One region of the Peribacillus sp. R9-11 genome, then DNA from elsewhere that is predicted to be linked to it. Evidence: riboswitches for the same ligand, from Rfam matches in the RefSeq annotation. Region 1 holds a riboswitch; each other region holds the start of a gene.
The links. Region 1 has a riboswitch for cobalamin ahead of RE409_RS27080 (ABC transporter substrate-binding protein). Riboswitches for the same ligand answer to the same signal wherever they lie in the genome.
Positions count from the first base shown of each region.

Region 2: linked by a shared signal. The riboswitch ahead of RE409_RS12200 (energy-coupling factor ABC transporter permease) and the one ahead of RE409_RS27080 (ABC transporter substrate-binding protein) in region 1 are both predicted to bind cobalamin.
Region 3: linked by a shared signal. The riboswitch ahead of RE409_RS01865 (hypothetical protein) and the one ahead of RE409_RS27080 (ABC transporter substrate-binding protein) in region 1 are both predicted to bind cobalamin.

Region 1 covers NZ_CP133763.1:5,568,819-5,579,086, forward strand. The annotation lists gene cbiB (adenosylcobinamide-phosphate synthase CbiB) at 1-791, opposite strand, end outside; gene RE409_RS27070 (heme ABC transporter ATP-binding protein) at 788-2,260, opposite strand; gene RE409_RS27075 (FecCD family ABC transporter permease) at 2,266-3,321, opposite strand; gene RE409_RS27080 (ABC transporter substrate-binding protein) at 3,284-4,252, opposite strand; cobalamin riboswitch at 4,430-4,607, opposite strand; gene RE409_RS27085 (polysaccharide deacetylase family protein) at 4,695-5,558, opposite strand; gene RE409_RS27090 (ABC transporter ATP-binding protein) at 5,686-6,528, opposite strand; gene RE409_RS27095 (FecCD family ABC transporter permease) at 6,525-7,523, opposite strand; gene RE409_RS27100 (ABC transporter substrate-binding protein) at 7,538-8,668, opposite strand; gene RE409_RS27105 (hypothetical protein) at 8,665-9,279, opposite strand; gene RE409_RS27110 (hypothetical protein) at 9,276-9,893, opposite strand.
Region 2 covers NZ_CP133763.1:2,509,156-2,519,423, forward strand. The annotation lists gene RE409_RS12185 (energy-coupling factor ABC transporter ATP-binding protein) at 1-467, opposite strand, end outside; gene cbiQ (cobalt ECF transporter T component CbiQ) at 486-1,262, opposite strand; gene RE409_RS12195 (energy-coupling factor ABC transporter substrate-binding protein) at 1,246-1,560, opposite strand; gene RE409_RS12200 (energy-coupling factor ABC transporter permease) at 1,562-2,305, opposite strand; cobalamin riboswitch at 2,482-2,678, opposite strand; cobalamin riboswitch at 2,890-3,080, shown strand; gene RE409_RS12205 ((2Fe-2S) ferredoxin domain-containing protein) at 3,231-3,599, shown strand; gene cobJ (precorrin-3B C(17)-methyltransferase) at 3,614-5,269, shown strand; gene RE409_RS12215 (sirohydrochlorin chelatase) at 5,288-6,235, shown strand; gene cobK (precorrin-6A reductase) at 6,232-7,002, shown strand; gene RE409_RS12225 (precorrin-8X methylmutase) at 7,015-7,659, shown strand; gene RE409_RS12230 (cobalt-precorrin-5B (C(1))-methyltransferase) at 7,668-8,780, shown strand; gene cbiE (precorrin-6y C5,15-methyltransferase (decarboxylating) subunit CbiE) at 8,764-9,978, shown strand; gene cobI (precorrin-2 C(20)-methyltransferase) at 9,971-10,268, shown strand, end outside.
Region 3 covers NZ_CP133763.1:363,505-373,772, reverse strand. The annotation lists gene RE409_RS01880 (DUF4129 domain-containing transglutaminase family protein) at 1-11, opposite strand, end outside; gene RE409_RS01875 (DUF58 domain-containing protein) at 8-1,204, opposite strand; gene RE409_RS01870 (AAA family ATPase) at 1,204-2,160, opposite strand; cobalamin riboswitch at 2,362-2,582, shown strand; gene RE409_RS01865 (hypothetical protein) at 2,780-3,286, shown strand; gene RE409_RS01860 (ABC transporter substrate-binding protein) at 3,290-4,240, shown strand; gene RE409_RS01855 (hypothetical protein) at 4,219-4,419, opposite strand; gene RE409_RS01850 (nucleoside hydrolase) at 5,322-6,236, opposite strand; gene RE409_RS01845 (hypothetical protein) at 6,829-7,011, shown strand; gene RE409_RS01840 (glycine betaine ABC transporter substrate-binding protein) at 7,192-8,919, opposite strand; gene RE409_RS01835 (quaternary amine ABC transporter ATP-binding protein) at 8,924-10,129, opposite strand.

The DNA.
Region 1 (10,268 bases):
CGGCCGCCAAGCTGTACACCCAAAATTGCAGCAACGCCTGCTTCACACCACCCACTATTCGGGCTTGGGTGCTTTTTCGCATCATTGAACAAAATCTTCCATCTAGCCCCCAAGCTATGATAGCTGGATTTCGAGCTTAGCAGCATCAAGAAACCAGTGAGGCGACTAGGAATCCAGTTCACGATATCATCGAGCTTAGCTGAAGCCCAGCCAAATTGTCCATATTTATCATTTTTGTAACCAACCATTGAATCGCAGGTATTAATTGCCCTGTACATCATCGCGAGTGGAGCACCGCCAATTGCTGCCCAAAACAGTGGAGCCGTAACTCCATCACTCGTATTTTCAGCTACGGTTTCTACAGTGCCTCTGACTATTTCGGATTCATCAAGATCAGCAGTATCACGACCGACAATATAGGAAAGCTTTAGCCTCGCTTCAGGAAAAGCTTGTTTATTCAGTGGATGACACACATCCATTCCTGCCTGCTTTAAGCCCTTCTGAGCAATCGTCGTAGAAATAACAACAGCTTCCCATAAAATTCCCGCAAGCGGATGGATAAGATAAGCTAAATAGACAGTTAGACCTGTTGCCAATAACACCAGTGTTAAAACAATTACCAGCATGAAGAGGCCATTTCGCTTTTTATGTGTACCTCTATTGAATGCATGATCCAACTTGCTTATCAACGTTCCTATCCATTTAACGGGATGTGGCCAATTTGGTGGATCACCTATTAATAGATCAAAGAAAAAAGCCAGTGTAACAGCAAAAAGGTGATGGTAAATCATAGTTCCTCAATCCGTTTCCGATTTTTCTTTATTGCTTCTACGGTACAATCATATACACCGCGACTGATCAACTTCCCTAGCGGAGTAATGGTGCCTGCATATTGAAGTGCCTTCCCTCTTTGGATTGCGGCAATCAAAATACTGTCTGTCGAAGTTCCTGTCGCCACTGTATTTGTCACCTTATCCAAAACACGCAAATCATGAAGCGCTTTTACTTTTGCCTCGGTCGCGGTGACAATGCTGTGGATAAAGGCCTCTTCTGCCAAGTGCCCATTTACAAAGATCCATGTATTTATGGTTCCTGGAGTGGAAATCCAAGAATGTTGGTCAGCTAAAGAGGCGTCGATGGCATTCCCTACTCCAGCCGTCACAATGATAAAAACCGAGAAATCATCATCTCTTAAAAACTTGAAGGCCACCGTATCGAGAAAGACAGCTGTCATCATTCCGACCGTTTCCTGCGGTTCAAAACCGTGTGTTTTTAAAAAGTCAGCCATTTCAGCAAAATGATCCTCGTAATTATAATCACGATGGACATGCCTATTCACGAAATGTTGATGCCAGCCCGTTCCTGAACCGGTCACACCAGAAGACATCGTTCTAAGCGGAATTGGTGAATTCAATTGAATTATTTCGTTGCCCACCGTCAAATAGGTTTCATCAATTTCCAAAGGTGCGAAATCACAGACATGCTTTTCCGGGACAATGAACATTTGCGGCTTCGGTAGGGCAGGATGCGGATGTTTTTCAATCGTCGTCCGGTATACCTCCTGGATCCGTTCCTGTTGGAGCACTTCATTCGGCACATTAATGACTTGAATTTGTCCTTTTTCAAGCAACATCAGCCGATCACAGTACAAGCCGGCCAAATTCAAGTCATGGAAGATTGAGATAACTGTTAGCTCCAGCTCCTTGGCCATTTTCCTCATTAAATCAAGAAGCTCCTTTTGATAGGAAAGATCCAAGTGGTTCGTTGGTTCATCTAAAAAAAGAATTTCCGGTTCTTGGGCAAGTGCTTGTGCCAATAAGACCCGCTGTCTCTCACCGCCTGATAATCGTTCAAAATGAAGATCCTGAAAATCCGCGACTCCCGTTTGCTTCATCACACGTTGGACAATCACCTCATCCTCAGAAGTCCAACTATGAAACCAGCCTGTTTGGTGAGCATAACGGCCAAGAGAAACAGTCTCTTTTACCGTATAAGAAAAGGCTAATGAGGAATGTTGAGGCAACACGGCTATAACTTGTGCAAGTTGTTTGGCCGAATACTCCTTCAAGTCTCTTCCCCTTATTCGTATGCTTCCTACCTTATAATCGAGAACCCCGCTAAGCATACTTAATAGCGTCGTTTTTCCGCTGCCATTTGGACCGAGAATCCCAAATAATTCCCCTTTATGTACGTCAAAAGAGACAGAGTCCAAAACAGCTTTATTGCCATATCCACCTGTTAACCCTTTAACTTCAAGCATGAATTCTACCCTTCTCTCCGTCTCTTTAATAAAATCAGGGCAAATGCCGGGGCCCCGATAAGTGAGGTAATTACACCAATCGGCAGTTCCGAAGGTGCAATAATCGTCCTTGCTACAAGGTCAGCCAAAATTAAAAATCCGCTTCCTACGAGCAAAGATAACGGCAACAAATGCTTATGATCTGGCCCCCAAATCCTACGAACCAAATGAGGAATAACCAATCCTACAAAGCCAATCGTTCCCGAAACAGCAACAGCTGCCCCAGTTAATATCGAACCAGCTATCAGAATCCACATTTTTCTCCGCTGAACATTCACACCCAAATGCTTTGCACGATCTTCCCCAAACGTCATCGCATTCAATTCTTGGGTATTCATAATCAAGATCAACGAACCAATGATAAAAAACGGCAAAATAATCGCGATATAATTCCAGCCGCGCATTGAAACGCTTCCCATCAGCCATCCGATGATTTGTCTTAATTCCTCGCCCGTCAACGCAATCATTAATGAGATGAAGGCACTTAAAAACGAGCTGAAAATGATTCCGGTTAAAATAATTGTTTCTACTTTCATCGATCGATCCATTTTTCTCGCAAAAGTTAGCACACAGAAAATCGTAAGCAATGAAAACATAATACTTAACGCCGGTAGGGTATATAAACCGATCAACGGCAATGATATATTCAAAAACAATGTCAATACAGCGCCTACTGATGCTCCTGATGAAATCCCTAATGTGTAGGGGTCAGCAAGCGGGTTCCTGAGCAGTCCCTGAAAGGCTGCCCCGGCAATCGCAAGCGAAGCCCCAACCAAACCTGCAAGTAATACACGTGGCAGGCGGATGTTCATTACGATATTCGTCAGCATCACATCTGGCTCAACTGAGATTGGTAAATGAAAAAATTCCTTGCCGATAATTTGTATAAGCGCGGGAATCGGTACTGACACCGAACCAAAGGAAATGCCAATCGTCATTGCGAAAAGCAAAAACAATAACGCAATCAAATAAGCAAACGCCCACTTAGTTGTCAAATAGGTTCGGATAGACTGATTTGGCAAGTTCCTCTACTCCCTCTATTAAGCGTGGACCAGAACGGGTCACTAAGTCAGAATGGACATCAAAGACTTGACCATCCTTAACAGCAGCTACATCTTCCCATCCTTTTCGGCCCGTCACTTCACTGATTGGATCTTTTGTATAATAACCATATGTTGTAATAATGACATCCGGATTTGCAGCAATCATAGACTCTTCGTCAATTTTCGCCCACCCGTCCAATTCGGCTGCTGCATTTTTCGCTGAAATTATGTTAAGCATTTCATTCATGAATGTATTTTTTCCAGGTGTATAAATATCCGGTGATGGCGAAACCTCTACTAGAACGGTTTTTCTTTCCTCATCCTTAACGGATTTAGCTTTTTCCTGAATTTTCTTCAGTTTCGTTTTCATATTCGCAACGATTTCTTTTGCCTTATCATGTTCTCCCGTTGCCTGTCCAATCATATCAATAGACTCATACACTTCGTCAAAGCTTTGTGCATCATTGACTACAAGGACATCTATTCCAGCATCCTTAAGCTGCTGCAATCCCTCATTCGAATTATGGGCACTGGATGCATGAGCAAGAACAAGATCAGGCTTTAAGGAAACGATTAACTCCGTGTTCATTTCCATTCCGCCAACTTTTTCAATTTCTTTCGTTTCTTCCGGGTAATTATCATTGTCGGATACACCAACAACCTTTTTACCCAAACCAAGTGCAAAGACCACTTCTGTATTACTTGGTATCAATGTAACAATTTTCTTTGGTTGTTCTTCTATCGTTACTTTTTCACCCGTTGCATCTTTTATCGTAATCGGGAAAGCTTGGTTTTCAGTATGATTCGTTTGTTGCTTTTCTTTCGTTCCTTCTTTTGATGTATCATTGCAACCAACCATCATACCTGCAGTTAGTAACATCACTAGAATCAGACCATAGATTTTCTTCATTTTACATCCCCCACAATCTTTTAATTCAATTTCCGACCACCTAAAGAAAACGCACCCTGAAGTGAAGAAGCGAATTTCAAAACAAAAGCATCTCCCGTCAAACGGAAGATGCTTGTATGGCAACAATATAATTACGGACTCAGAAGGTCTGCCACACACCTTCCCATCCGCGTAGGTTACAGGTGTACGAATCTTGGCAGGTCTCCTGGCTAATGGTCATCGTCAACGGCACCTTCCCATATCTCACATACAGTGGTACACAGCCGCTAACTCCCATTTACAGTGGCGGGACCGCGTTGGTATTTCACCAACTTCCCTTTTAAGTCATTAAGACACCAAATCGTTCATATGTATATAATTTTCACTGCTTTTCATTATACACTATGTAAGAAATGATTATTATATGATTTTTCAGACTGATTCCGAAATACCTTGTCTTCAATTAATAACGTGATGCATTTTCAATCAGCGCTGCAAATCCATCGACTGATAATCCGGGTGAAATCCGAACTCGGTGCAGTGCATGCATCCCTTGGTCCCTTGAAGCTCCACCAGCTTCGGTGGTTACTGCCATCTTGTATCCAGCTTCTTCTGACAACCTAAGGCTCTCCTCGTTATACCGACCAACAGGATATGAAAGTACTGTCGTGTCCTGTTGGAGAATACGATCGAATAAATCCTTTGACTGTACCATTTCAGCTTCCTGCTGCCCTACCGTCATACGGTTAAGCTCAAGATGGTTGATAGTATGACTTTCAATAGAAATCCCATTCTCGCTCATCTCCACCATTTGTTCTTCCGTCAGGTGATGACTTTTTTCAATAGATTTCCCGATCATAAAAACAGTAGCTTTCATATTATATTCTTTTAATATAGGAAAAGCCTCCGTGTAATTATCTGTATAGCCATCATCAAAAGTAAGCCAGACACACTTTTCACTTGGCATCCGATTTTCCGTTAAAACAAGAAATGCTTCCCTAGGGGATAATGTATAGTAATCATTCTCCCGAAGCCAGTTCATTTGTGATTGAAATTCCTCTCTTGGTACCCGAAGGTTATTACCTTCAGAAATACTATGATACATCAATATTGGAAGTTGAACCGTGGACTCGGCTCTTATCCAGTTTCTCGTATCGATCTGTTCAGGATATAATCTGTCCTCCGAATTCTGCCCGACGTCATTCTCCGCTGCTGCAACCACTTCAATGTTATCTTCCGCAATCGGTGCAGCCGTCTTTGTACCTATATTCTCTAAAACCCCTTGTGAGCATGAAGGCAAAATTAAAATTCCCAGCAATGCTACCATCAATAAAACTCTGTATTTTCCCACTATCATTCTCCTAATTTTTTCTAGCATAATAGTACCAGAAAACTAGTAAATAATAAAGTATTCCATTTAGCGAAAAAAAAGGCAACCCGGTGGCTGCCTTTTTTTAACTAGTAAATCGACAAGTATTTTGATCACGCGGAATGCCTAAATCTTTCGGCACCATCGTTTCAATAAAAAAGTTCTCATCTTCTTCATAAATAATCTTCTTCATTTCAATTCCGAAGTATTCCTTCATCCGGGATTCTGTCATGACTTCCTGGACTTCTCCGTAAACGACCGGCTTTTGTTTGGCTGTCATTAACACATGGTCAGCAAGGAAAAACGCATGGTTTGGGTAATGCGTGTTTATGATACAAGAGATTTTCTTTTCTTGTGACAAACGCTTTAATGTCTGTAAAATCACAACCTGCTTTTGAACATCAAGATGGGATTCCGGTTCATCGAGAATGAGCACTTCCGGGTCTGATACCAGCGTACGTGCAATCAACGCTAGTTGCAACTCACCACCACTGACTGTATTGCAGGACTTCCCAGCAAGATGGCCAATCCCTACAGTTTCCAGGGCTAGGTGAGCGGCTTCACGGTCCTTCACGGAAGGCTGGGCAAGCGCACTGATGTATGGGGCTCTTCCCATAATGACCAATTCTTCGAGTGTAAAACCAAATACCATTTTATGCGCCTGCGGAACATAACCAATCCGTTTCCAGACGGTTTTGCGTGAAAGCGAAGGAAGCGGCTTTCCATCAATGAGCGTTTGACCTTTTTTCCAGTCCAGAAGACCTGTGATGCATTTTAACATCGTTGTCTTTCCTGCACCGTTTGGTCCTAGTATCGCCATTATCTCTCCGTCATTCAGCGAAAAGTTAATGTCTGTTTGGTAAAGGTAAGGAACTTCTTCTTTTTTCCGAGCATAAAAGTAATTTCCTCCCTGCACCTCAATTCTCATGACCAGCCACCTCCTGTTTTTCTAAGCAATATTGCGAAAAATGGTGCACCTATAATTGCCGTCAAGATTGAGAGTGGAATTTCTGTAGCCGTTACCGAGCGAGCCAGATTATCAATCAACAATAAATAGGCTCCACCGATTGAAAGAGATACTGGTAAGACTAGTTGATTGTTATTACCAACTAGCATTCTTGCAACGTGAGGAATAATTAACCCAACCCAGCCAATGATACCGCCTATCGCAACTGAGGCAGCAGTAATAAGTGTTGCGCCAAAAATAACTGTCCATTTCAAACGTGTTACTGGAATACCAAGTGATTTAGCTTCATCCTCAGGCAACGTCAATAAATTTATTCTCCAACGAAGGGAATATAGAATCAGAATGCCCACAAGGATAATCGGTCCCCCGATATACAAGTCCTTATATGTTGCCGTACCAAGACTTCCCATCAGCCAGTAAGTAATCGCTGGCAGTTTTGCTTCCGGGTCAGCGACGAATTTAATCAAGGAAATCAACGCCTGGAATAATGCCGATGTAACGACACCAGCCAGAACAAGCATGAAAACAGGTGAATCTTTTTTTCCGCTAATCACGAAGGTAAAGACGATTGCCGCTAGGCCGAAACCAAGTGCCATCACTTGTGTAGCGAAGCCATGACCTAGTAATAGAATCCCAAGGGAAGCCCCAAACCCGGCACCAGCCGAAACCCCAAGGATATCCGGACTAACCAACGGGTTGCCAAACATACCTTGGAATGAGGCACCTGCGATTGAAAGACCAGCACCTATTAACAAGGCAAGCAAAATACGCGGCAGGCGTATTTGCAGGACCACTGTTTCTTCCATCTGCGTCCAAGTATGGTCAATTGGAAGAAAAGTTGATAGTAATATCTTGATTTGAGTCCCTAAATCCATTCCGTAACGTCCAATGCTTAGAGACAAAATAACCATAGCAATTGGTAAAATCCAGAACAGGAGCGTTTTCCATTTTTTCATATTCATTCCCTACTTTACTGTTTTGCAGCATCAGAAGAAGGGTGCAGAATATTCTCTACTTGTTCTTCCGTTACATCGTAATCATAGAATTCTGAATAATAGTCTGTGATTTCTTTCTTCATATCATAGTCAAATAGTTCAGGATGATTTTTCTGTGCCATCCACTCCAACATAAGCGGCGCATCCCCACTTGGCGGGAACCATCTGTAAATACCCAGAGGAATTTTATAAACATTTCCTGCTTGCACAGCCTTTACCTGACTCCAGTCTTGACCTTCAAATACATTGTTTGTTAGGTCTTCAGGTTGTGTAGTTGAAAAGTTTGTAATGTAAATAATATCGGGATTCCACTTATAAATTTGCTCCATATTCACTTCTTTTGTTCCGGTAACTTCTTCTGCCGTAACGTCGTATGCTCCTGTTGCGTTTAGCCATTGATTACTAAAGAAGTTTTTACCGCCAACCATAATGCTTTTATCGCTGTGTTGGTATAGTATTAATGCTCTTGGCTTATCTTTCTCTTTGATACCATCCAATTTTTCATCCAACTCAGCTTGGACCTTTTTGCCTTTTTTCAAGAACATGTCCGTTCTCTCAGTTGTTCCAGTAATGTCACTCGTCACTTTCAACCAACTGTTAAAAGTCGCTAATGGTTCAGCTGCCGCTACATCAATAGCACTTAAGGCCACCACAGAAACGCCTGCATCCTCTAATTTATCAATAGATTTTTGATTCTGTGAGTTTTCAAAATAAAGCTGCGGATTGATTTTCAATAATTCTTCTACGTTCACTTCACCATTTTTAATAAACGACGTATCCGCTTTTAAAATATCCGGCGACATGTCAGCAAGAATGGAATTCTCCGCAGCATTATAAGCATTCGGATGTAATCCAACAACTTCCTTCGTTGAGTTTGTAGCTACATACCATGTAGAAAAGTATGGAAGAATACCACCAACCGCAATACGCTCGACTTTACCCGGTACAGTTACGTCACGGCCAAGCTGATCTTGAATGACTTTCTCCTCAGCCGTCGTTTGTTTTTCAGCTGTATCTCCTTTTGTTTCTTCCGCTGTATTGCCGCAGCCTGTAATCAAGGCTGCCACCACAGTTGTTGCCGCTAACATTGTCCATTTTTTCTTCATGATGTTCTCTCCCGTACTTCTTTTCTAAGCCATTTCGCCATCCCATGTAAAAATGGTTTGGATTGATCTATGAATCCTAATCCGATATGAAAGATTGGATCTAGTGTAGTAATAACTAATTCTCCGTTATATGACACGTCATCTGTATAAATAATTGAGCGGCCGTCCGGTGTATCCACTAGTGATTTTGCACCTTCCGGAACTTTGAACGTTCCATGATAATGCCATTTCATATCTGACAGACTTACATACTGATACAACGGATGATCTATATTATTAGCTGTTAACGGCAGGTCTCCGTGCTCTTTCACCCACCAACTAAAATCCACTTCTGAATTCTCCCAATATACTCCCGGAAGCCAATTGTCCAGTACTTCGCCGAAAACGACTAATCGTTTTCCTTCCTGAAGGAATTTAATGAAATACGATTGGTAACGTTTTAAAAGTAGTAGCGACATCCGATCATTAACAATTAGCGTGTCATATTGATTTAAGTCATAGGTATGTAGCTGCCGAATTTGGAGCACATCGTCATACATATAAGCGAACTCTTCCATTTGAAAGAAGCGATGATGAAAGCTGTAACCGTTATCTAAAATTGCTACTTTCATTTCTGTTCCTCCTTGTTTGCTTCATATTCTTGACGAATCCAATTTAGCATCTGAGTGCTTAAAACGCGTGAACTATTTTCTTCAATACCGAAACGGTAAAGGTCTGTTCCAGCTCCAGCAACAATCGTGCCACCCGTCGTTTTCCGATCGATATAAATGATCGCTTTCCCATCTTGATCCTCCACAATGACTTCCGAATGTTCAGGAGCCTCTAAGTATCCTCTTGAGAAAAAGCCCCGAACTCCTTTTTTATGATTCAAATCATAAGGATCAATTCCATAGAACATTGGATGCACGGGCTCGGTAAGACGGATTTCACGGTCTCGTAAGGAAATAGGGGATCGCTTCCAATTCTCACAACCAGGTAGCCAAGGAAGGAAATTTTCAGCTTGTGAAAAAATGACGCCACCATCATTTAAATAGTCTTCAAGGATGTTTTTATGATCAAGTAAGAAGGCCTCTTCTACAAAATTCGTGATCAGGATTCCCGCATATGCAGATAAATCAGCGTATGGAATATCATATAATTGCAGAAATACTAACCCTCTTTTGTAGTCAATCTCCTGAAGCCTTGTAAATTGAATATCCGTACTTATATATGCAATAGGTTTCATAACTCACTCACTTTTCTTATATTAATATAATATATTCATTTGGTAATAATTGAAAAATCGCCACTCTTCTAATGTCTATTACTAATTTTATTTTCTTGAAATAGAGTATTTACTATGGGTTCAGTATAGTTGATAATGATTATCAATGTCAATGAATATATTATGAATCTTCAGGAAACATAGTCTCTCCCTGCTTTAATAAATAGCTTGCCTCCCCTACTTGAACTCAAGCAAGGTTCTTATATTAGACACCATCATTACCAAGCTTTCTCCGACTATTAACACTGAACATCATCACTTGTTAAGCTATTATGATGAATATTTTCATAAGTATAAGCTATTAACTTGAAAAGTTTGCCTATAAGAAATATAATG
Region 2 (10,268 bases), 2.6 Mb from region 1:
AACACACCAGCTATGGCAACACGCTTCTTTTGTCCTAAGCTCAAAAAATGGGTGGGCTTATCTTTCAATTCTGTTACTTCTGTTTGGGCCATCGCCCATTCAACTTTCTCCCGCACGACATCTCTTTCCCAACCTAAGTTCATCGGTCCAAACGATATATCCTGTTGAACATTAGCGGAAAAAAGTTGTGAATCCGGGTCTTGAAAAACGATTCCAATCTGTTTTCGTAATAGTAATAATGTTTTTCTGTCATATTTTAATTTCTTTCCCTTAAATTTGATGGATCCTGTTGTTGGCTTTAATAGACCGTTTAAATGTTGGAATAAAGTTGACTTACCGGCACCGTTATTGCCTAATAAAGCAATTTTTTTACCTTGTTGAATAGTAAGAGAAAGATCTTTTAATGCGAACGTCCCATCTGCGAATTGATGGGTGAGGCCATCTATATTAAAAATATGTTCTTCCATTATCGAACTGCCCCCAATTTATATATATCTATAAATAAAGAATAAGCTTACTAGAGTTACAATGGTAATCAGCCAATTACGAGAGGAATAAGTGTAAGAGTCATCGATAAATGAAATATTCTCTTGATACCCTCTTGCGTTCATTGCCATCGTTAATTGTTCAGAGCGCTGAAACACTCCTAAAAACAGGGAAGATATGAGTAACCCGAGAGATCGAATTCCCTTCCTCACTGAACTATACCCAAGCCGTGATGACTGTGATTGATGAATGGCCATAGCTGTATCTAAAAAAATAAAGATGAAGCGATAAGTTAATTCGATTAAATCAATCAGCAATGAAGGCAGTTTCAGCTTACGCAATACATATAGTATAACTGTGATGGGAGTAGTTAAGGTTAGGAAATATAAACAGCTGATACTGCTTAATACAACAACGATTAGACCAATTACCGTTTTTATACTGTCTTCGCTGATAAATATTTGCCAGCTGCCGAAATTCCAGGACCACCATACATTTGGTATCGAAGTGAATTTACTTGCGAATGAAAAAAGGATGGTAATTGTACCTGATAGTACAAAAAATCCAGGTAATAAGAGTAATTTTAGATAATAAGAGATTGGGATTTTTGCCCCGAAAATGATAAAAGCACTCATCACGGTAAAGGTGATGAGTGAGACGGTCGTATCCCTCACTGCTAAAGAAAACAACAAAAGGGAGAGGGCAAAAATCATTTTCTCTAAAGGATGTACATGCTTTAGCCGGTTGAAATAGGCGTATTTATCTATGAGTAACATGTTTTGCCTGTTCGTCCTTTTCTTGAACGGACTGTTTATTTTTTTGTCGCATAACGCCGATGAAGTATCCTATGAATCCGGCGCCAATCGCGGCTTGGAGAGCAAACAATAAGCTTTCGGTTTCTGCACCTGGCGGCTCCCAGATACTGTTGAACCAAGGCTTATATTCTGGTTGGATTTTAGTGATGGCTTCTTCCGCCACTCCATCAGCTCCACCAAATTCTGTTCCTTGTTGGGTGATTAACGGAATTATAGCAAGTATGACGACTAGAAAAAGCAACAATAAACTTTTTTTCATGCTAACGAGCCTCCTTAGATAACACTCGCAGTAATTTCAATTCGCCTAGATTGTATTTCTTCAAGAAATTCATGACAACGACTGTCAATAAACCTTCACTGATTGCTAAAGGTATTTGGGTAAGGGCAAAGATTCCTGAAAATTTAGTGAATGAGGCCATGAATCCACCTACCTCCGATGGGAAAGCTAAAGCAAGTTGTACAGAAGTTATCACATAGGTGCCCAAATCTCCGAAAGCTGCTGCTAAGAAAACAGCAAGAGAGAAGGACCAACCTAATTTAGTAGCGCCTTTGAATACAAAATAAGCAATGAACGGCCCGCAAACAGCCATGGAAAAGGCATTGGCTCCTAGCGTAGTTAGTCCTCCATGAGCTAGTAATACAGCTTGAAATAACAGAACAATAGAACCGACGACACTCATGGCCAGTGGCCCAAACAAGATTGAACCTAAACCGACGCCGGTAGGGTGTGAAGAGCTTCCTGTAACGGAAGGGATTTTTAGGGCTGATAAAATAAAAACGAATGCGCCGGACAGACCCAGCATCATTTTTGTTTCTGGGTTTTCCTTCACTTTAGACCTAATAGAACGGTAACCCAAGATTAAAAATGGAAGTGTCACAGCCCACCAGAATATCGCCCATTCGATCGGTAAGAAGCCCTCCATAATATGCATTGCCATTGCTTTCTTTGGTACGAAAAGTAGTAAAATGACAAAATAAAGTATTTTCCAATTGGCTTTTTTCATTTTTTCTCCTTTCAACGCTTTTATTTTTAATGATTAAAGCTGAGAAGAGAAGTGGCGGGCAACATAAAAAGCACTTCTCTCAAAAAGAAAGAAGTGCGTAATGAACAGTAAGTTTGCAGCATAATACAAATATTAGCTTAGCTGCCTGATCCGCACACCCATCCTCGTAGGTTGTAAACAGTTTCACGCTTCATGGCAGGTCTCCTGGCTCTGGATCATCATCCTCATACATCCTTCCCATCGCGTTTGACAGTGGATTATTCATTACGTATTAGGACTTCCCTTTACAGTGGCGGGACCGCGCCGGATTTACACCGACTTCCCTATTAAGCTAAATTCCGAGGAATCTAGCACCATAAAACTTATGTAATTTTTTGAAAATTCTCGTTTATTGTACCATAAAGCAATGATTCCATCTACACTCTATTCATATTTTTTTTGAGAAGGATAAAATCGCAGTGAGGATAGGCATTAAGCTGGATTTTCACCATTAAACTTTTCAAAACAGTCGGAATAAACTATTGAATTTTAAAAAAGTTGTTATATGATAGATAAAGTTAACTAGAAATATATTATTATAAAACCAAATATTTCAATTTAAAAGTGCTCTTGTATGAACACGCAAGGGATAATAGGGAAATCGGTGAGAATCCGATGCAGCCCCCGCTACTGTAACGCTGATGAAATTGTCGATAACCACTGGCCTAGAGCTGGGAAGGGACAAAAGTAAATTGAAGCGTAAGCCAGGAAACCTGCTTTTAAAATTGTGTGATACTTTTCGGAGGGAAAGGTAGAAGGACTATGGAGATTTTGAGAGTTTCACTTTGCTTGCTGGAGGCTCCCTTTTCATATAGTTTTTTTTAAACCTTAACTCTAACAGTTAAGGTTTTTTATTTTGCCTTTTCTCAGATTTAGGAGGAAGAAGATGACAACTTGGAACTTAAAAGGCACAAATTCGCATCTTTTGATTTGTAACGGCAGCAGTTGCATGAAAAAAGGTGGCGAAGAAATAACGCAAGCAATTCGTGATGAAATTACTTCACAAGGTCTGAATCAAAAAATTCATACTACTAGAACTCGCTGTAACGGAAGGTGTAAGGATGCCTGCGTTGTGATTGCTTATCCTCAAGGGACATGGTATCGAGTGGATTCACCTGATTTTGGACGAGAGATTGTCCGTAATCTCGATGATGAGAAGTTCATTCCACAGATGATTTACCAATTTACTAATGGAGAAATGACTCCTAATCCAGATTTTCCAGCTCAAACAGGAATTTCAAAAGACAAGTTGTAAAAGGAGATGTCTAAATGAGTACAAACGGTAAATTATTTGTCGTTGGCTTTGGACCAGGGAATTTTGAACATATTACCAAACGTGCTGTAGAAGCCCTTCAAGAAAGTGACTTCATCATTGGTTACAAAACATATGTGGAACTCATACAGGGCCTTCTTACAGATCAAACGATTATAAGTACAGGTATGACTGAAGAAGTATCACGTGCACAAGAAGCAGTGAAACAGGCGGAGTTGGGAAAGAAAGTGGCTGTAATTTCGAGTGGTGATGCAGGGGTATACGGAATGGCAGGGCTGGTTTATGAAGTATTGATTGAAAAAGGCTGGAAAGAAGAAACGGGAGTAGCCATTGAAATCGTTCCTGGTATTTCTGCCATCAATTCATGTGCGTCTTTACTTGGTGCACCTGTCATGCATGATTCCTGTACCATCAGCCTCAGTGACCACTTAACGCCTTGGGATCTGATTGCCAAAAGAGTGGAGGCTGCAGCAATGGCTGACTTTGTCATTGCACTTTATAATCCTCGAAGCGGTAGACGGACAAGGCAAATTGTTGAAACACAGAACATTTTACTGCGTTACCGCTCGCCCGAAACACCTGTCGGATTGGTAAAAAGTGCTTATCGCGATCGTCAGGATATTGTGATAACCAATTTGAAAGACATGTTAAATCACGATATAGGGATGCTAACAACCGTCATTATTGGAAATTCATCTACCTTTTTATATGATGACAAAATCATCACGCCACGTGGATATCAAAGAAAGTATACATTGAATTCGGAAAAGCAACCATTGAAGCCGCATCAACGCTTGCAAAAAGAAGCAGAACCTTGGGCATTAGATCAAGAAACAGGTTCTATGCAGGAAGCGTACACCGAGTCGACTGGCGGAGTTGGATTGCTTACAAAAGCACCAGAAAAAAAGAGCACTTCTTTTGAAGTGGCAATGGAAGCACTCACAAGAGTTAAGGGTCAAACAGTTCAGCAATCAATTACGCCGATTGTTCAGCAAAAAATTGAGTCGGTATTCGAGCTTGCCGTTAGCCCAGGTGTGGCGAACAAGCAATTTACTCCGAAACAAATGATGACACTTGCAGAAGTTGTTGGAGAAAAGGGAACGATGGAATACACGCCAAATCATAAAATCGTTTTAAAGATTCCTACAACAGATCCAGAAGTTATTACTGGAAAATTGCAATCAGCAAACTTTTTATTATCGCCAATTGGGGATGTATTGACTTTAAAAGCCTGTGATTTCTGTGATGGTGAAAAAGTGGAATCCATTCCTTACGCGGATGAAATACAGAGGGTGCTTGGTGGGATTGATATGCCTAAGGAACTGAACATTGGTTTTAATGGGTGTGGAATGGCTTGTTATAGTGCAGTGATGGATGATATAGGGATCGTTTTCCGAAAAGGGAAATTTGATTTATTCCTTGGAGCGAAACCTGTTGGCAGAACGGCTCATCCTGGTCAACCAGTTGCAGAAGGAATTGAACCGGATCAACTAGTTGAATTAATTACAAACATTGTCAACGAATATAAACAAAATGCTCATCCTAATGAACGACTATTTAAATATTTCAAACGGGCGAAAAAGATACAGGGCTATTTATATCAAGACATTGCTCCCAAAATAAAAATAGAGCCTGCGCCTTGTGAAGACTAATCAAGAGGGGGATAACAAATGAAAGCAGTATTATTCGTAGGACATGGAAGCAGACTAGCTTCTGGAAACGACGAAGTTATTCATTTTATTAAAAATATGATTCCAACAATGGACGACTCTTTATTAATTGAAACATGCTTCTTGGAATTTGCCACGCCAAGTATATCCCAAGGCATTGACAATTGCATAAAAAGAGGAGCCACTGAAGTTATCGTCATTCCGATTATTTTGTTGCATGCAGGACATTCAAAATTACATATTCCAGCTGAAATAGAGGATGGAAGGAATAAGTATCCAGCGGTTACATTCACATATGGACAAACGATTGGGGTTCACCAGGAAGTATTAACGATTCTGACAGATCGCCTTGAGGAAGTTGGATTCGATACATCTTTGGAACATCCGGAGACAGCAATATTGCTGATAGGTCGAGGTGGAAGTGATGCTGATGCAAATAGTGATATTTATAAAATTTCACGATTATTGTGGGAAAAATTAAATGTGAAGTGGGTCGAAAATGCCTTCATGGGTGTTACGGATCCGTTTGTTGATGAAGGCATTGAACGCTGTATTCGGTTAGGTGCCAAAAAAATAGTGATGCTTCCATATTTCCTCTTCACAGGTGTGTTAATGGAGAGAATGGAGAATATGCTAACAGGCTATCAAGACCAATATCCAGAGCATGAATTTGTTTTGGCGAAATACTTTGGTTATCATCCAACATTACAAACCATACTGAAAGAACGTGTAATCGAAGCTAGCGAAGGAAGGTCAAGTGGTACCCGTGATCTAGAAAACTATCGTAAACATGTGGAGGAACATGGCCATGCCCACCATCACCATCATCATCATGACCACGATCACGACCATGGGCATGACCACCATGACCACGATCACGGTCATGAAACAGACCATGGACATGACCACCATGACCATGATGAGCAAGTGGTGGGGACGACAAAATGATTTTGTTCTTAGCGGGTACAAGCGATGCAAGGGAATTAGCGATTGAAATCCAACGGGTTGGATTCCAAGTTTTGGCAACGGTAGTAACCGAGTCGGCAGCAAAAAGTTTGCAAGATGCGAAGATAGCAACTCAAATTGGACGATTAACTGCAACAGATATGGCATCTTTAATCATCGAAAAAGGATTTCATGCGGTAGTTGATGCAAGTCACCCATTTGCAGAAGAAGCATCGAAAAACGCTCTTCAGGCAGCAAAGGAAGCAAATGTTCCTTATATTCGTTATGAACGTGAAAGTCAACGATTCCAGAATGAGAAATTGATTATGGTTCGTGATTATGCTGAAGCCGCCAAGCTTGCTGCTACAAAGCGGGGAGTTATTATGCTAACGACTGGAAGTAAAACCTTAGCGATTTTTGCTAAAGAGTTAGTAGGTCTGGAGAATACAAGAGTGATAGCGAGAATGCTTCCGCGCATTGATAATATGGAAAAATGTGCTCAGTTAGGCATTGAGCAAAAAAATATAGTCGCTGTTCAAGGTCCATTTTCAAAAGAATTGAACAAAGCGCTATACAATCAATATGGTGTCACGTTAATGATTACAAAAGAAAGTGGCAAGGTTGGATCTGTTGATGAGAAATTGGAAGCAGCATTGGAATGTGGAATTGAGACGATTATGATTTCTCGTCCTGATGTTGATTATAAAAATGTTCATTCCAGTTTTAATCTGGTCATTGCCGATTTGAAAAAACAACTAAACGAAAAATAGGAGGAATGTACGATGGATTTTAAAACAGATTTTAAACCCCTAACGGTTGATCCAGATAAAATATATGATTATAGTTTTTCAATTATTGCTGAAGAAATGGGTAATCATGATTTTTCAGAAGATGAGTGGAAGATAGTTCGCCGTGTAATTCATGCATCAGCAGACTTTGAATTAGGAAGAAGTGTCATTATCCATCCAAATGCCATTCAAGCTGGTGTGGAAGCAATCCGCAAAGGAAGACATGTTATTGCCGATGTTCAAATGATAGAAAGTGGAACGGGGAAAAAACGTTTTCAAAAACATGGCGGGGACGTGCATTGCTATATTTCAGACCCAGATGTAATGGTTGAAGCAAAACGATTGAAAACGACAAGAGCCATCATTTCGATGCAAAAAGCCGTAAAGGAAAATGAAGGCGGGATATATGCCATTGGTAACGCACCAACAGCATTATTAGAACTCATTCGTCTTATTAAAGAAGGGATTGCTAAACCCGACTTAATTATTGGTATGCCTGTTGGATTTGTTTCTGCCGCGGAATCAAAAGAAGAACTAGCAAAAATTACCGAAGTGCCATTCATTACAAATGTTGGCCGAAAAGGCGGAAGTACTGTCACGGTTGCGGCATTGAATGCGATTTCCCTTTTAGCTGATTAGGTTAAATCATGGAAAAGAAAGTCAAGAAAGATCCCTCCCAAATGCGGCATGGGTATACGACCGGAGCCTGTTCAACAGCAGTAACTAAAGCGGCATTGATCGCATTGATCACTGGTGATGCACTTGAGGAGGCAACGATTTCTTTGCCTATAGGTAGAGATGCTACTTTTACAATTGAGAAATATGATATAACGGAAAATTCAGTTAGTGCAGAAACAATTAAAGATGCTGGCGATGATCCAGATGCCACTCATCTGGCACATATAATTTCTACTGTCAGCTGGGTAGATACACCTGGCATCATCTTGGATGGAGGGATTGGTGTTGGTCGCGTGACCAAAGCTGGTCTTCCTGTTCCTGTCGGAGAAGCGGCAATTAATCCTGTGCCGCGCAAAATGATTTTAACAACCGTGCAACAAACATTAGAAGAATTTAAGGTTAATAGAGGTGTGAAAGTCGTTATATCCGTACCAGCAGGTGAAGAAATTGCGAAGAAAACATTAAACGGCCGGTTAGGGATTGTCGGTGGCATTTCCATTTTGGGAACAAGGGGCACCGTCGTTCCTTTTTCCAGTTCCGCGTATATGGCAAGTATTGTTCAGGCGATTAGTGTTGCTAAAGCTGGTGGCTGTGATCATCTTGTCTTAACGACAGGTGGTCGAAGCGAAAAGTATGCAATGGGTCTTCTTCAGGGGTTACCTGAAGAAGCCTTTATTGAAATGGGTGACTTTGTAGGGTTCTCGCTAAAGCAATGCAAAAGACAGGGAATTAAAAAGGTATCTCTTGTCGGTATGATGGGGAAATTTTCGAAAGTTGCACAAGGTGTGATGATGGTGCATTCAAAAAGTGCACCAGTCGACTTCGGCTTTTTATCTGAAATTGCCCAAAGTGTCGGAGCAGATGATAATCTTGTTTTTGAAATTAAGAACGCAAACACCGCATCGCAAGTCGGTGATATGATGGCCGAGATTGATAACAAAGAATTCTTCAATAAACTTTGTGAAGCCTGCTGTCACTCAGGATTAAAGCAAGTGAAGGGCGGCATTGAAATGGAAACAGCGATTTATTCGTTGAAAGGACAATTACTAGGAAGGGCTGTTGGAATTGACTCAATCGATTAAATTAATCGGGATAGGAGATAACGGTCAAGAAAGCTTACTGCCTCAATATGCACAATGGATTGAAGAAAGTGAAGTGCTTATCGGCGGTGAGAGGGTCTTGTCCTTCTTCCCGAATTATCAAGGAAAGAAAATTGTCATAAAGGGCGGCATGAAAGCAGTTGTAGAACGACTACAGGAAGAGACTCGTCCGACGGTCGTTTTAGCTTCTGGTGATCCGCTATTTTACGGAATTGGCGGCTATCTTTCCAGCAAGATGAATATAGAAGTATACCCATATTTTAGTTCAATTCAACTCGCTTTTGCCAAAATGGGTGAAAGCTGGCAAGATGCTTTCCTTGTTAGTGTTCATGGTCGAAGTATGAAAGGGTTGGCCCAACGGATCGATGGGAAAGCAAAAGTTGCATTGCTTACTGACGTTGAAAATAGTCCTAATCAACTTGCTAAATATCTTCTATCATTTGGTATGACAGAATATCGGGCATTTGTGGCGGAGAATCTTCAAGGAGAAAATGAACATTCAGGCTGGTATGAACTTGAAGAAATGATAGAGCGGAAATTCTCTCCGTTAAATGTCGTCATTTTGAAAAAGATATCTGAAGGACCGAGCTGGTCTTTAGGCATTGAAGATGAAGAATTTTCGCAGCGGAAGCCAGATAAAGGTCTCATTACCAAAAAGGAAATTCGAGTATTAAGCCTTCATGCGTTAAAACTTAAGAAAAGCAGCATAGTCTGGGATGTTGGGACGTGTACGGGCTCAATGGGGATTGAAGCTGCGAAGCTCTCACCTGAAGGTCAAGTTTTTGCGATTGAAAAAAATGAGCCGGATTTAGAAAATTGTTTACAAAACCAACGTAAGTTTCGTACCGATTTAACGGCGATTCATGGAAAAGCACCGCAAGGCTTAGAAACGTTTCCTGATCCGGATGCCGTTTTTATCGGTGGGACAGGCGGAGAGATGGTAGACCTCATCAATACTTGCTGCAATCGGTTGAAAAAAGGCGGAAGGATTGTCCTTAATGCCGCTACGATAGAAAATCTTTACCGTGCGAACGAGGCATTTGCAGAAGCAGGTTTTCAAACCTCCATCATGCACGCTCAAATTTCACGAAGCAAGCCTATTTTAGGAATGAACAGATTTGTTCCGCTGAATCCGGTTTATATCATTACTGCACAACGAAAGGAAGACATGAATGAGTAATCTTGGTACATTATATGGTCTTGGCGTCGGTCCTGGAGATCCGGAGCTTATTACAGTAAAAGCGTTTCGAGTCATTCAGGAATCGCCAGTTATTGCGTATCCGAAAAAAAGAAAAGGTAGCAAAAGCTACGCCCATCGTATCGTAGAAGTATACATTCGGCCTGAGGAGAAGGAAATGCTCGGACTTGTTTTTCCGATGACGAAGGATCAAACGATTTTGGATCGGGAATGGAACGAAACAGTTGAGAAGGTTTGGCAAAAGTTATATGAAGGTAAGGATGTTGCTTTCG
Region 3 (10,268 bases), 500 kb from region 1:
GAAACATTCATTTCATCATCACCTCTCGTCTGTCGTGTTGCAGATACCCCTGTTCAAGAAAGCAAACCTTTATTCCCCGTGATACTGCTGCTGCTCTTGATTTTTTTTCCTCATCTGTAAAGTCTGCTGGGTTTTTCACACAAAACAACGTTAATCCTTGATTAGCGCGGAATGCACTCAATACTTCTACCTTTTCTAATGTTAATTCCGAGACAATGAAAATCACAGCTGCGTTGGCCGGCAGAATTTCCTTCCTTATGATCCCGTTCCAAGTGGTTATCCTACTCGGTTTTTCTTTAGCAAGGCGGTTAAAAATCTTTCGTTTCTGGTTATTGCCTCCTCCAGTCGGTAAGATTTGCCTCGATCCCGTACTAGCGAAACCAATCTCTATGCCTTTTTTTAACATGGCATGTACAAAGGAAGCCGTCATTACAATTGCTTCTTCGAAGAAAAGCGATTCCTGATTATCAAGTATGATAAACACATCACGGTTTTTCTGAACTTCAAATTCCTTTGTCATGATTTCACTTGTTCTAGCCGTTGCCTTCCAGTTAATCCAGGATAACTGATCACCTGGCTGATACTCTCTAACTCCAGATACTACTGATTGTTCTCGCTGTGTTTTTTTTGTTGATCCCACTTGTCCCTGATTGAATACACGCTCAAGATCTCTGTAGGTAAGCTCATGATATGAAGGGAAAACAGTGATTTTTAAAGGTGAACTATATGTCGCTTCCTTTTCAAAGACGCCAAAAAAGTCTCCTGTCCTGAAACGGATTGTTTGAAATGTATGCTCACCCCGTGGCAAATTGTTCAAAGTATATGTCATACTGAATGTATGCCTGAAACCAGGAAAGACAAGTGTTTTTCTTTGCATCCCCCTATTTTCCAATTCCTTCGGCAACTCTTCCTCTACCATCAAATATAAAAGAGGCAGCCTGTTTTTACGGGTAACAGTTAAAGCTATTTCTACAGAATCGCCTGCTCGGCATTCTCTTTTACTGACCTTTCTCTCAACGATAATGTTATTAATCGGATAAAAAAGTAGAATCGTAGAGTACACAGCGAACGGCAAAAATGTATAAAAAATAAACCAACTGACAAAACCGCCTTGAAACATCGCAAAAGAAAAGGAAATCGCTATAAGTAATAACAAGCCAATCACACTCATGTTTTCCTTTAAGATGCTGATCAAGTTCCGCATTAGGTCACAGCTCTCTTCACAGGCACTTGAATCGTCGCGACAATCTCGTGAATCACCATGCCAGCATCCACTCCCTCATAATTCGCTTCTGGCTTCAGGATAAGTCTGTGGGCAAACACGAACGGTACTAAATATTGCACATCATCCGGTAGAACATAATCTCTGCCCTGCAAAAGTGCATAAGCTTGGGCCGCCTTCATCAATGCAATCGATCCACGTGGACTCACCCCTAAATATACTCTCTCATGCGTACGAGATCGATTAGCCAAATTAACAATATACCGCTTTATCGTGTCATCCACTATCACTGCTTTAGCCTCTTCCTGTAAAGCTATTAATTCCTCTAAAGTAATAACAGATTCTAACTCTTCAAGTGGTGCGGCATATTGAGCTCGATGCAAAACCTCAATTTCTTCGTCAACACCCGGATAGCCCATTTTCATTTTTAATAGAAAACGATCCAATTGCGCCTCTGGAAGTGGGTATGTTCCTTCGTACTCAATGGGATTTTGTGTTGCCATAACGAAAAAGGGTTTCTCCAATCCCCTTGTAACCCCATCAACCGTCACACTTGCCTCTTCCATTGCTTCAAGCAAGGCAGATTGTGTTTTCGGCGAGGTCCGGTTTATCTCATCGGCTAAAATAATATGGCCCATGATTGGTCCTGGTCTAAAAATAAATTCTTGTTCCTTTGGATTGAAAATTGAAACACCCGTTACATCTGAAGGTAGTAAATCAGGTGTGAATTGTATACGCTTAAAGTTTGCGCCTATCGATCTTGCCAGTGCTCTGACCATGACAGTCTTACCTACACCAGGAACATCCTCCAATAAAACATGCCCCCCAGAAAGAAGTGCTACGATGCTCAGTTCTGCTATATCTCGTTTTCCAATAATCACTTTTTCAATATTCCCTAAAATCTTTTCCAGTTTTTGATTTACCTGCTTATACATCATACTCTACCTCCTGAGATTACCCTATTACTCTTATATAACACCTATTATATATTCTTTATACTCGATATGCGTTTTACATTAACATCCAATTAAACCTTACATTGTAAGTTTACTAGATAATTCGCAAACCATAAACGAATTTCTCTAAAAATATTCATACTGCTTTAGGAAAAAGGTATGGTAAACTGTTGCTAAGTGAATATAAACCTTGCAGAAAAAGGTGCTGACTTGTCAGCTTAATAGGGAATTTGGTGTAAAACCGAAGCTGTTTCCGCAACTGTAAGTGCTAATGAAATAAGATAAATACCACTGTTTGAGGATAAAGATTCACATCGATAACCATTCATCCTGTTCAAATGGGAAGGTTCTTAGAGTAAAATGACGCACGGGCCAGGAGACCTGCCTTTTTTATCGTATTATGCTCTTCGGAAGATAGGAGGATTGTACGGCAATCTTCCATCTTTTTCTGTTACAGATACATAGGTGATTGATGCCGACCAATGCCCTTGGTCGGCTTTTTCTTTTGCTGAGAAAAGCGATACTGAGGTGATTCATCTAACTATGAAGAGGAGGAAGAGTTATGGCAAAAAAGGATTTTCGTTTTTTATGCTATCCATACATGCGCGAATCCGAGTCTACCGTCGATTATGAAATACGTACCGACTCTTTGACGACACAAATTGGCTTGGCCGCCTCGCTTACAAAGGATGTTCCGGATGTATACCGAGATTTAATGGAATTGTTGCCGATGGCTTATCATTTAAATGGTTCAGTCCGTGGGAAATTGGCCATTACCGACAATGATCTGAAACGTCTAAGTGCCATCTACGACCATTATGTCGCAGAAGTTAAAGAGCATATTGAGACATTCGTGCTTCCGCAAGGTTCAACCGCCGCCTGTGTTCTGCATACTTGCCGTAGTGAAGCCAAAAAGTCGGTCCGTGCTTTACACAAGGTTAGTTTAGAAATAGAAATCCCTGAAATTCTCTTTGATTACGCCCATTTGCTTGCAAATGTTCTATTCGTGATGGCTGTCTACGTCAATAAGCAACATGGTATTGAGGAGATTCCTTTTATCAGTAAATCATACCCAACCAAACCCATGAAGAAGAAAACGGAGGAATAAATAATGAAGAGAAGCATACGATTTAGTTGGATTTCCACCTTGATACTTGCCCTTTTCCTTACCGGATGTGGAGTAACGGATGACCAGACGGCAAAGGAAAAGAAAGACACTAATAAGACAGAAGAAGTCAAAGCCTATACCGTTACCGATGATACTGGAAAGAAAATAAAATTTGATAAAGTTCCGGAAACAGTAGTTTCACTTCAACCAAGTAATACAGAAATTTTATTTGAACTAGGGCTGGGAGATAAGGTCGTTGGCGTGACCGACTTCGATAATTATCCAGAAGAAGCAAAGGATATTGAACATGTTTCCGATTCGGTGAATATCAATGCAGAGAAAATTATTTCCTTAAAACCAGATGCCATTATTGCTTATACCATTGGTGATGAAACGACGATGAAACCACTTGAAGATGCTGGAATCCCAGTATTCATTATTAAATCCGCGACAAATTTTGATGATGTATATGGGGATATTGGGCAAATTGCTGAAGTCATGGGCGTAGCTGAAAAAGGCGAAGAATTGGTGAAAGATATCCAAACCCAAATTACAAGTGTTGAGGAAAAAATTGAAACATTAGATGAAAAGGAACAAACCTATTTTGAAATTAGTCCAGCTCCAGAAATCTATACAACAGGAGCGGAAACCTTCCAACAAGAAATTCTAAAAACTGCAGGCATTGAAAACATCTTTGCCGACCAAAAAGGCTGGGTTAAGGTTTCAGATGAAGAAATTGTCAAACGAAACCCTAATGCTATCATTACAACTGCTACCTTTGCAGATGATGCTGTTGATGAAATTAAATCCCGTAAAGGCTGGGAAGATATCAACGCCGTGAAAAATGATCAAGTCTATCTACTTGATGAAAATATTATGTCACGTCCTGGGCCAAGGATTGGTGAAGCTGTAGAACTCGCAGCAAAGACCATTTATCCAGACTTATTTAAATAATGCGAAAGAAGGATGTTCCAAAGTTCTTGGATCATCCTTTCCTTTTTTACCTCTGCTTCCCTAAGTCCATCACTACAACCACACACTCTCCTGGAGCAGCTGCCCTCCATCGCTAATCCCTTATATTTCTCTTTTAAGGTCTCCCTTTGCAAATAACGAACCACCTGCTCTTCTTTCATCTTTATGCTAAGATGAATGCAATCTAATCATAAAAAATTCGAGGTAATGATCATGTATAAAAAATTCTTTATATGGGTCTTAGCAGTCGCCCTTCTTTTAGGAATTCTTAAAACCTTTCTAGGTATGTAGCAAAAAAACAGCCGTATGGCTGTTTTAAGAACACAGGTATTCACATACCTTTTAAAGCAATGTGAGAACTTCATTGAAAGTAAAAACACAGCTTATAAAAACATTAGTTTTGAAATTTATTTCGAAGGACCATTTAACTTTAGTTAAATGGTTTCCTTTTTATTTAGGCTCCGTTATACTACATTGTTGTTTTTTCCAAAAAAAGAAGACCACCCGAGTGCCAACTATTTTACATGTTTTATAAGTATAAAAACTTTATGCCCATGAATACGTGACTATTATGGAAAATACATTTCTTTTCCCCATAAAATAGTAACCTTAGACTTTCACTAATCCTTCCAATTATTTTATTAATCAAACGATTGATTAAATTTTAAAAAAACAAAAAAGCCAATATCGTTTAAGTGTTTTCCCTAAAGAGATTGTAGTATTAAGTTGGACTCCACCCGCACTCTTAAAAATACTGTGCGTTACCTGTAATCAATTCTAGATCATAAAAATGTTTATTTTGAAACTGCTCATGAAAACATTTCAGAAAGAAAATCGAAAAAGGACATCCAAATGAAAGGATGTCCTTTTTCCAGCAAATATAATGCTGATTTATTACCTATAGCCGTTGATTAAAACGATCCTTAGGTGAATATGAAACGTTAAAACCGCTAACTTTGAAAAGTATCAAACGGAGCATATCTCTTAACTAGTAATCCCCATGCAGAGTAATCGATATTCTTTAAAGTTCAAAGCTAGAGCCTCACATCATGAGTCCATGTCCTTATATAACTCGTTCCAAGAAATGTTCCACAAATCGATCTGCATCTACTTTTGTACAGACGCGAATCCTTGCCACACCTTCATGTTGACCGATTGTTCTACCTGTCTCTTCTCCTTCAGTCACAACCTTAACGTTCATCCATTCTGTAGTCACAAAACTTGGATCAATCACAACTCCAACTGCGAGTGGATCATGAAGAGCACAACCTCCAATACCCGGATTGAAAGTTTCATAAGACTTCATATAAAATTCGGTCATTTCTGCAAAGAATTGGGCAGTCCCTTTTCCAGTCGAACGCCATTCATCAAGCTTTGATCTTAGTAAAAACGTTTGATGTGTTACATCAAGTCCCACAACGGTGACTGGTATCCCTGAGGAAAACAAATAATCAGCTGATTCAGGATCAGATACGATATTGGCTTCAGCGTACGGCGTTACGTTGCCTGGTACTTTTACTGCACCACCCATTATCACTACCTCTTTAACAAGTGAAATAATTTCTGGTGCTTTTTTAATGGCCAAAGCGATGTTAGTTAATGGTCCAACTGCAATAATCGTTATTTCATGAGGGCGACTTTTCACCTGATTGATTATAAAATCGGTTGCATTTCCCGGTGATGCTGAAATAGTTGGTTCATTCTTAAGTGTATTTCCTAAACCGTCTTCTCCATGAACATGCTTTGGATACTTTTTCTTCATTCCACGCACCAATGTTTGATTGGCTCCTTTATAAACAGGAATATTCTTTTCTACCTTTTCCAAAACTGCCAGCGTATTACGAGTCGATTCAGCTACGGACACGTTACCAAAGCAAGTTGTAAAGCCTAGCACGTCCAATTCAGGAGAGTTTAATGCGTATGCCATCGCTAAGGCATCATCAACCCCAGTATCAACATCAAATATTATTGGTTTCATATATTTTCCCACTTTCTTTTTAAACGGATTACGATGATAGTACCGTTGACAAAATTTCTTATACAAACACTGGATCTTACAATACAGTTACTTTGGAAGCACCCTAGTGATTGGATACATCTACATCCGTTACATCCCATTTTTTCTTTTCTTATGTATTAGAGAAACCGGTTTTCCAACTAAATTTTAGCATTCAATTAAAGGTTATTCCACGGAAAGTTTAAGAATATTTATAATAGACAATTAAAAAGAAAAACAGATAATCCCCACAATTTAGCAGTAAATACATGAAAGAAATGATCCAAAATGGTACAACCTTGTTGGGTGATCCAGTTGGTGAACCTCACCTTTCCGGTTTTCATCTGATTTCTTAAAATATTTAAAGATATTTACTTAAATGTATTCTTGACTAGTAAATACTTATATTGGATTATTAATTCAAAGATATTTATTTAAATTCAATATCCGTGATTTCATTTTTAAAATAGGCCAAATAGTTGAAGGCTATAAATAGATAGATAATATGAGGTTACCAGTATAAAGAAAGTTGTTACATTCTAATTAGTTAATGGATATTCAAGGTGGAAAAAAGATGAAGATGTTAAAGTTAATTGAAGATTATCCTTCTACGTACAAAAAGGGAACAAAGTTCTTTATTATTTCAGATTCAGAGTTCATAGGAGTGAAAAGCTATGTATTACTTTCCGAAGATTTGCGAGGTAAAATCGTGGTATCTGAAGAGGAATTGAAAAATAAATTTGTTTCTATTAATTAGGATTCGTTTATTCTTTTTCTCTTTATACACTTCCCTTTAGCCAGCAATCATTAATTAGTGCATGTAATTATTAAAGTTTAAACTCTTTTAATTCAACATTTTAGGCTCACTTCCTCCCTAAAACATTTTCATCACAAAAAAAACGAGGAATTTTCATGTCCGAAAATCCCTCGTTTTTTCTTATTTCAAATCTTCAATTGAATCAATATCGACATAATCTGGTACGACCAGACCATTTTTTGTTCCTTTTAGATTTGGTCCAAGGTCAACCATGTCATCTTTATACTTATTATAGTATTCAAGATGTGTACCCGGGAGCCATGCAGCCACCATTGCGTCCGCACTTCCGTTTGCAACGCCGGCAAACATTGGTCCGACTTCAACTTGACTTAATGTTACGTCATAACCATTCTGTTCCAGAACCTTGCCAATCACATTTGTGCTGGCAATTTCAGTGTCCCATGCAACATAAACCAGTTTGATTTTTTCACCATTTCCTGATTCAGCACCTTTGGTCCATTCGGATACTTTGTCCTGATTTTCTTTTATCCATTTTTCTGCTGCTTCTGAAGGAGACATACCTTCAGTAACTTTGACCATTACATCTTCCATATCTTTAGTATCCCAGAAGAATTGATCAAGAATTTTATAAGCGCCTGGGGCATCTTGCTCAAGGCCTTTTCTGGCAATCGAATTAATATTTTCAGCCCCGCCAAAGGATTCATTCGGATCTTCGAGATATTTCAAGTCATATTTCGAGAACATCCAATGCGGTGACCATCCTGTAACCACGATTGGTTCTTTTTTATCAATCGCTTTTTTCAATTCAGCAACCATTGCCGCTGAAGACCCTTCAACCAACTTCCAATCATCCAGCTTATAATCATCTATAGCCGTTTTAGTCAACTTCATCAATCCTGCTCCAGGTTCAATTCCGATGATTTCATAATTGGCTTTGGCAGCAAAACTATTTTTATCCCCTTTTACAGCCGTATCTTTTGTAAAAGTACTGAATAGTGCAGTACCCACAACTAGTAGGGCCAGTATTGTAAAAATGATTTTCCGGCTAACGATATGTTCGTAAGCTGGTTTACGAAGGTTTTGCGTGATACGATCGAGTATGATTGCAATGATTACGATGGATAAACCTGCTTCAAATCCTTGCCCAACATTTATTTGGCTAACAGCCCGGTAGACATCCGCCCCAAGTCCGGGTGCTCCAACCAATGAAGCTGTAACTACCATGGATAGTGCCAGCATGATGCTTTGGTTAACGCCTGCCATGATTGTTGGAGTAGCCAATGGTATTTGTACCTTGAATAACTTTTGGCTGCTGGTCGAACCAAAAGCATCCGATGCCTCGATCAAATCATTGGGCACTTCCTGAATCCCAAGATTGGTCATACGGATCGTCGGTGCGATTGCGAAAATGAATGACGCAATGATCCCCGGCACTACCCCTATTCCAAAGAATAATATCGAAGGAATCAAATAAACGAATGCAGGCATCGTTTGCATGAAATCCAAGATTGGGGTAACGATCTTGCGCACCGTTTTATTTTGGGCACACCATATTCCGATCGGTATCCCTATAAGGATGGTTAGGAATCCTGACAATATAACGATAGCCAGTGTTTGAATGCTCGATTCCCAATAACCAAGATTATCGATCAATAGTAAGCTAATAAAAGTAAATATCCCTAATGGCCATCTGCTTGTATAGGTAACCAGAAGGGTTAGGACGATGATTAACACGATGGATGGTCCCGCACTCATTACATCGACCAGGATATCCAATAGACCCTCAATCCCATTCGTAATAAGTGTAAATAATCCAGCAAATACAATAGTTATCCAATCCACTAAAGAATCGACCCAAGCTCCCAGTGGGATTTTCGGAATATTCATTGAATTATTCACTCTCCATTTCATTCAAGGAATCTTTATTACCTGCTAAAGCGCCAATTACGGCCCCACGAAGAAGAATTCCTTTAATTCTATTCTCATCATCAATGACTGATATTGGCAGACTTGAAGTTGCCATCACATCCATAAGGTTTCCAAGCAATTCATCCTCTTTAACAGTTGGGATATCAGTTGTCATTACTTCAGAAATCGATTGGTTATTGCTCATTGCCTGACGAGCCTGTTCAGCAGTCACGGCCCCCAATAACTTCTTCTTTCTATCCACAACAAAAATGCTGGAATACCCTTGTTTACGCATAATTTCCAGCGCAACCCTCGGACCTCTGTCTACTGCGATCTTCTCCGGCCGTATCATCACATGAGAGGCTGTAAGTACCTTAGATAGATCAACATCTTCAACGAACTTCTCGACAAATTCATTGGCTGGATTCATCATGATTTGTTCAGGTGTTCCCAATTGAATCACACTTCCATCTTTCATTAGAGCAATTCTATCTCCAATTCTTAATGCTTCATCAAGATCATGGGTAATGAAAATGATCGTTTTTTTGTACTGATCTTGGATTTCCAGCAATTCATCCTGCATATCTTTACGTATTAATGGATCAAGAGCACTGAAGGCTTCATCCATCAATAGAATATCAGTATCGCTTGCGAGTGCCCGAGCTAACCCAACCCTTTGTTGCATTCCGCCACTAAGCTGTGATGGAAGCTGATTTTCGTAGCCTTTTAATCCAACGGCTTCAAGAGCCTTCATCGCTTTTTCTTGACGTTTTGTTGGATCTACTTTTTGAATTTCGAGCCCAAACTCAGCGTTTTCCAATATCGTTTTATGCGGAAATAAAGCAAAGTTCTGGAAGACCATGCTTATTTTCTTTTGCCTGACTTCTCTTAATCGGGCAGCGTTCATCTTCACGATATCTTCATTCCCAATTAAGATTTCTCCAATTGTTGGATCAATCAAACGATTAAACATGCGGATTAAAGTTGACTTCCCACTTCCGGACAGCCCCATAATGACAAAAATTTCACCAGGGTAAATTTCAAAATTGACATTATTAACACCGACTGTTTGTCCTGTTTCTTTCAATATTTCTTTCTTTGTTTTACCCTGCATCAATAAATCTGTCGCTGCTTTTGGAGATTTGCCAAATATTTTCGAGACATTTCTGACTTCTACATACGGCTTCATCGAGTCACCTCATTCTAATATTTGCCCATATGATATTCAGTTTTGCTGAATTCCCCCGTTTTATGCGAGTAATCAATATAAAAACATAAGTACCTTGAAATAAATGAAAATGGCTATAAACGATACGTCCTATATTTTT